3 regions of the Mesorhizobium sp. 1B3 genome follow, and region 2 is predicted to be linked to each of the others. Evidence: riboswitches for the same ligand, from Rfam matches in the RefSeq annotation. Region 2 holds a riboswitch; each other region holds the start of a gene.
What was found. Region 2 has a riboswitch for glycine ahead of gcvT (glycine cleavage system aminomethyltransferase GcvT). Riboswitches for the same ligand answer to the same signal wherever they lie in the genome.
Positions count from the first base shown of each region.

Region 1: linked by a shared signal. The riboswitch ahead of ACCO56_RS32975 (D-amino acid dehydrogenase) and the one ahead of gcvT (glycine cleavage system aminomethyltransferase GcvT) in region 2 are both predicted to bind glycine.
Region 3: linked by a shared signal. The riboswitch ahead of ACCO56_RS07860 (D-amino acid dehydrogenase) and the one ahead of gcvT (glycine cleavage system aminomethyltransferase GcvT) in region 2 are both predicted to bind glycine.

Region 1 covers NZ_JBJHDO010000030.1:797-3,059, reverse strand. The annotation lists gene ACCO56_RS32980 (amidohydrolase family protein) at 1-971, shown strand, start outside; glycine riboswitch at 1,030-1,131, shown strand; gene ACCO56_RS32975 (D-amino acid dehydrogenase) at 1,278-2,263, shown strand, end outside.
Region 2 covers NZ_JBJHDO010000004.1:71,315-73,577, reverse strand. The annotation lists gene ACCO56_RS12385 (DUF1345 domain-containing protein) at 1-100, shown strand, start outside; gene fghA (S-formylglutathione hydrolase) at 114-950, shown strand; glycine riboswitch at 1,023-1,109, shown strand; gene gcvT (glycine cleavage system aminomethyltransferase GcvT) at 1,261-2,263, shown strand, end outside.
Region 3 covers NZ_JBJHDO010000002.1:583,681-585,943, forward strand. The annotation lists gene ACCO56_RS07860 (D-amino acid dehydrogenase) at 1-1,059, opposite strand, end outside; glycine riboswitch at 1,194-1,281, opposite strand; gene ACCO56_RS07865 (helix-turn-helix domain-containing protein) at 1,370-1,960, shown strand.

The DNA.
Region 1 (2,263 bases), on a different contig from region 2:
CCGACAATCCTCCGGCCGAACTGCCACGCGGCTGGACCAAGGAGATGGCCGAGCACCATTTCTTCCCCGACGCGCAGACTGCGCTGAAAGTTCTGGAAGATTGCGTTGTCCGCTACAACGGAGCGCTCGATGGCCGTGCGCGCTGCTGGGTCAATATCGAAGGCAAGGAGCCTTGCTCGCTCGAACTGCATGTCGGCGCGGTGAAGCTCGCCGAACGTCTCGGCGTCGGCACGACCTATCACCTTGCAACGTCCATCGAGGAAGCCAAGGTCTGCGAAAGCAAGTATGGCTGTTGGCCGATCACAAGGATCGATCGTGCCGGCGGGGTCGGCAAAAATCTTGTCATCGCGCATGGCGCGGCCGTGACGGACGAAGAAGTACGCCTGCTTGCCGAACGTGACGCCAGCGTTGCCTTCTGCCCGTGCTCTTCCTTCAAGCTCGGAAAGGGCGCGACCGCTATCGGGAAGTATCCCGAGATGGTGAAGGCCGGTGTGAAGGTGGGACTCGGCACCGACGGCGTCTCGGCGGCCGGCAACATGAACCTGATGCGCCAGATGCTCGTCGTGGCCGGCATGTTCAAGGATGCCCGCATGCAGCCCGACATCTTCACCGCCAGGCAAGCCCTTCGCGCCGCGACGATCGAGGGCGCGCGGGCCCTCATGTGGGACGACGAGATCGGCTCGCTGGAAATCGGCAAAAAGGCGGATTTCATCCTCTTCGATCTCGATCATGTCGAGTGGACGCCCTTCTATGATCCGCTGCAGGCCTTGGTCTTCTCGGCGTCGACGGCCTCGATCACCCAGACTTGGGTCGACGGCAAGCTGCTTTATGCCGATGGCAAGGTCCAGGGTGTCGACGAGGTTGGGATTCGCAGCAAGGCACGCGAACTCGCAGCCGCCGCCGTCAGGCGGGCCGGCTTGCATGAGGAGGGCGTCGAAACCACGACAACGCTTTACGACGAAGGAAACTGACTGCTTGCACTGCCGGTCATCGGAGTGGAGCGTACAGACAGCCATGTGAATGCGTTCGAATGGCTGCATGGGAGAGATCGGCTGTCGTAGATAACGACAGCCGACGCCGACGGAGCAACCCCCCAGGAAACTCTCAGGCAAAGATGACCATGCAGCTGAACGATCTGGAGAGTGGCACCGCGAGTGCCCACCGAAGGGGAAAGCCACGCCGGCCGAGCCGTCGCGGTTAAGCTCTCAGGTACAGCGACAGATTGGGGATCAACCGCGGACTCCGGTCCGCACCCAACTTTGGTCGCGGAGAATGCAATGCCCCATATTGCCGTCATAGGCGCCGGTATCACCGGCGTCACCACCGCCTATGCCCTGCTTGAGCGAGGGTATTCGGTGACTGTCATCGATCGTCAGCGTTACGCGGGGATGGAAACATCCTTCGCCAATGGCGGCCAGCTTTCCGCCAGCAATGCGGAGGTCTGGAACCATTGGTCGACCCTTCTCAAGGGCATCAAGTGGATGATGAGGCGTGATGCTCCGCTGCTGATGAATCCCGCACCCAGCTGGCACAAATATGCCTGGCTCGCCGAGTTCGTTTCCAACATCATGAGCTACCGCGAGAACACGGTTGAGACCACCCGCTTGGCGATAGCGGCACGCGAGCACCTGTTCGGCATCGCCGAACGCGAGAAGATCGATTTCGATCACGTCCGTCGCGGCATCCTCCACATTTATTGGGATAAGCCGAGCTTCCAGCATGCCCTGAAGGTCAACTCCATGCTGATGGAAGGGGGCTTGGACCGGCAGCCCGTGACTGCGGCCGAAGTCAAGTCGATCGAGCCCACCTTGCATGGCGAATTTTTCGGAGGGTTCTACACGCCGTCGGACTCGACCGGCGACATCCATAAATTCACCTTCGGTCTCGCCAGGGCCTGCGAGCAGCGCGGCGCCAGCTTTCTCTTCGATGCCACCGTCAACCGTGTCGAACGCAAGCGGCAATTCCAGATCGCCTATTCGCTGGGCTCGCTGTCGGGAGAAACCACCAAACGCGACCGTATGATCGAGGTCGACGCCGTGGTCGTTTGTGCCGGTTCGGCCAGCCGCCATTTCGCAGCCATGCTCGGTGACCGCGTCAACGTATACCCGGTGAAGGGTTATTCGATCACGGTGCATCTCGACGACGAGCGAAGCCAGGAGGCTGCTCCCTGGGTGAGCCTGCTCGACGACCGGGCCAAGATCGTGACGAGCCGCTTGGGGCCTGGGCGTTTCCGGGTGGCCGGAACCGCGGAGTTCAACGGCAT
Region 2 (2,263 bases):
GATGCGCAAGTTGAACCTCCTCCACGCGGTCCTTTCGTTCTTCTTCAACACGGTGCTGGTGGCGGCAGCAGTCAACCTCGTCGTCTCGCTCGGCAGCTAACGCGGAAAGAACAATGAAGACAATCTCTCTCTCCAAATCCCACGACGGAATCCAGGGCGTTTACAGCCACGCGTCGGAAGCCTGCGGCGTCGACATGACCTTCGCTGTCTTCGCTCCGCCCCAGGCGGCTGAAGGCAGGCGTCCTGTCCTTTGGTATCTATCGGGTCTCACCTGCACCCATGCCAATGTGATGGACAAAGGCGAGTATCGCAGGATGGCTTCTGAACTCGGTCTCGTCATCATCTGTCCCGACACCAGCCCTCGTGGACCCGACGTGCCCGACGAGAAGGACAATTGGCAGTTCGGGCAAGGTGCCGGCTTCTACGTCGACGCGACCGAAGAGCCCTTCGCCCGAAACTATCGCATGTATTCCTACGTGGTCGATGAGTTGCCGGCCCTTGTCGCGACCAATTTCCCGGTAGACATGAGCCGCCAGGCGATATCAGGCCATTCCATGGGCGGGCACGGCGCTCTTACCATTGCCCTCAAGAATCCCGGTCGTTTCAAGAGCTGCTCCGCCTTCGCACCGATCGTCAACCCGATGGATGCCGGATGGTCGAGGCCCGCTCTCCAGAAATATCTCGGGCCGGACGAAAGCGGCTGGCGTCCCTACGACGCCTGCGCCCTCATCGAGGATGGCTACCGTTTCCCGGAATTCCTGGTCGACCAGGGTACGGCGGACGGTTTTCTCGATGAAGGGCTCCGGCCATGGCTGCTGGAAGCCGCCTGCCGCGACGCCGGCATACCGCTCACCCTGAACATGCGGGAGGGCTACGATCATTCATATTTCTTCATCTCGACCTTCATGGAAGATCACCTGAAATGGCACGCCGCACGGCTTGCGGCCTGAGGTTTCGTAAACAGACAGGTGACAAACCGATCGGCTTGGTCTAGCGTCCCGACTCGTCGAGGGCTTCGGCCCTGCCGGTCAGCGGGAGAGAGCAGCCTTGGCTGCCGCCGAAGGGGAAATCGCCCGAAATCTCTCAGGCAAAAGAACCGCTGACAGGTAAGACGACTCTGGAAAGTCGGGGTGAGAGCCCCGCGCCGAAGGTGTAAGCGCCGCCGACAGGGTTCCGGTTGCGCGAGTCTCTCAGGCTTCAGACAGAGGGGCACGAACAGGCCGCATTGTGTGGCCGACACGTGCTATTCTGGAGAAGCATTTGACCGGCGCCGATCTCAAGCATCTTCCCCTCGAAGACCTGCATGTCGCAGCCAATGCACGCTTCGGTGCGTTTGCGGGCTGGCATATGCCAATCACCTATGCGGCCGGCGTGCTCAAAGAGCATCTCCACACGCGTGAACATGCCGGGTTGTTCGACATCTCCCACATGAAGCTGTTCGAGCTATCGGGAAAGGACGCGGTGGCGCTGCTGAACCGGGCCTGCCCGCTCGACGCCGGCGCGCTCGCCGCTTCGCAATCGAAATACACGTTCCTGCTCAACGACAAGGCGGGGATCATCGACGACCTGATCGTCACCCGGCTGGCGGCCGACCGGTTCATGGTGGTTGCCAATGCCGGCAATGCGGCCACGGACGAAGCCCATCTGCGCGGCCTCAGTTCCGGTTTGTCGGTTCAGCTCAAGCCGCTCGACCGCGTTTTCCTTGCCATCCAGGGGCCTGAGGCAGAGGCTGTGCTTGCCCGAGCAGGCGTCGATACCGCCGGGCTGACCTTCATGACCGGCATCGAGCCCAAACCCGATTGGTTCATGAGCCGCTCGGGCTATACCGGCGAGGACGGTTTCGAGATCGGACTGCCCGAGCAGGATGCACGTGCGCTGGTGGCGAGGCTCCTCGAAGACGATCGACTCATGTGGATCGGGTTGGCGGCGCGCGACAGCCTGCGGCTCGAGGCGGGCCTCTGCCTGCACGGACAAGACATTACCGAGACCACCGATCCAGCAAGCGCCGGCCTCCTATGGGCGATCCCGAAGGACATCCGCGACAGGGGCACATTTGTCGGCTCGGAGGCGCTGCGCGGCATCCTGGCAACTGCAGCCCGTCAGAAGCGTGTCGGCCTCAAGGCCGAAGGTCGCCAGCCCGTGCGCAACGACGTCGATCTCTACGATGCCGGAGGTAAGCCGGTCGGCAGGGTTACCTCTGGTGGTTTCGGCCCGTCCGCCGGACACCCGGTCGCCATGGGGTATGTAGAAACTCCCATGGCCC
Region 3 (2,263 bases), on a different contig from region 2:
GAAATGACTGCGGCACCATGCGACCAGCGGTTCGATGCGAGCACTGCGAATGTCACGATTGAAACCGTTGAACTCGGCCGTGCCGGCGACCCGGAAGCGATCGACGCCGAGACGGCTGGTGACGATCTTTGCGTCATCATCGAGCAGGCTGACCCAAGGCGCGGCCTCCTGATCGATGCGCTCGGTCAGTTGAACAGTGATGGAATAGCCCTTAACCGGATAGACGTTGATCCGGTCTCCCAATTCCCGTGCAAGGCGTCGCGAGCAGACACCGGCGCAAACGACAACCTTGTCGAATGACGCCTGCTCGAGCGGCTCGAACTCCTCGGTGTCAGCAAGATGTCGGAAGCGGATTCTGATGTCGCCTTTATCCGCATAAATCCACTCGATCTCGCACCCCAGTCTGTTCTCCACGCCAAGACGCCAGCATGAGGCGGCCAGGCCATTGGTGAACTTATGAATGTCGCCGGTAAAGTCACTCTCGGTGAAAAAGCCCCCGTAGAAGTCGCCTTTAAGGGCCGGCTCTATGTCGCGAATCTCGGCGGGTGAGACCTCGCGCCGCCCTAGTCCTGCTCGACGCAGGATCTCGGTCACTCGCGCGGCGTGCTCGAACTCTGCCCGCGTCTGGTAAACGTGGAGGATGCCGCGTGTCTCGCAGTCGAAGGCGATGTTCTCCTCGGCGGCCATCGCCTGCAAAACACCGCGTGCGGCGATGGCTAGACGAGCCGTAGCCTCGGTGCTGCGCTCGTAGGTCGGTATAGCCGCGATAAACTCGGCCATCCAACTGAGCTTGTGCCAGGAGGGGTAGGGGTTGACAAGGAGCGGCGCTCCTGGCGTTAACATCCATCGGAGCCCCTTGCCTATGGTGGACCAGCTATTCCATACTTCTGCGTTGGATGCCGACAGTTGTCCTCCATTGGCGAAGCTCGTCTCCATCGCCGGATAGGGATGCTTGTCGAACAGGCTGACGCGATAACCTGCCTTGGCGAGCTTATATGCAGTGGTGACGCCCGTGACGCCGCCCCCGATGACGGCAACACGATCTCCGATTGAAGGCATGAGAAATCACCCGCTCACGCGGGCCCCCCAGCCCCCTCTGTCATTGGCCTGAGAGCTTCGTGGAGCGCCCTTATTGGCAGATCCCACTTACACCGTCGGCGGAAGCCTGTTGGCTTCGCTTTCCAGAGCTTCTTGACGCGCTTGCGGTCCGTTTGCCTGAGAGTTTCCGGGGCGGTTGCTCCTTCGGCGAGGCGTTATTCGCCTCTCTCCCGCACCGCGGACTATGATGCGTAAAATGCGGGCAGGCAATGGGAAAGTTTGAAAAGATGGAAAATTCCCGTAAGCTGGAAAAGAAGGGACCTTCCCCCAAGTGACCGTCTGGAAGAAGGCGAACATGGCACAGCGAGCTCCGAAGATCGGACCGGCAATCCAGAAGGAACGTAAGCTCCGCCGGTTGACGCTCGAGCAGTTGGCGGCGCAAGCCGGCGTCTCGAAATCCATGCTCTCCCAGATCGAACGTGGCGAAGCAAATCCCACCTTCGCGGTCGTCTGGAGTCTGACGCAAGCTCTCCAGATCGACTTCGGAGCGTTGGTGGGCAGTGGGAGCGCCGCAGCCAGTGTAGGCCAAATTGAAGTCACGTCGCGGCCGCATACGCCTGAGATCCGCAGTGCTGACGGAAGATGCCGATTGAGGATCCTCAGCACTCCGCGGTTGGCTGGGCGCACTGAATGGTATGACGTAGAGATCGATCCTTTGGGTAGCCTGGACAGCGAGCCGCATTCAGCAGGCACGTTTGAACATTTGACCGCCCTGACCGAAGGATTTGAGGTCGCTTCCGGAGCGAACGTCATACCGCTGAAGGAAGGCGAGACGGCGCGGTATCCTGCAGACGTTCCCCATCGCATCACCAACGTATCCGACAAACGCGCCCGCGGTTTTCTGGTAGTACTGTACAAGTGATCGGGGGCCGATTGACAGTATTTGATCTTCACCAGGAACGGTACTGGCGCGATCCGTCCAGATTTGTCGACAAGATTTAAGCTTGAGAGTCTGGGCTAACACGAAGGGCCATCCTCCCTTTGTATTCCATAACAAGCCCGACGTTCTGGCGGATTGTTTGAGCTTGACGAGGCAGTAGACGTCGGCTTCACCCTCCTCCCTACTATCTCATTATAGAAGAAATGCCGACCGGGGCACCGTAAGGATCCTGCAGTTCCCCATGTCCACGTGACGGGCAGAATTGCCGTAAGGTGCCTACCGCAC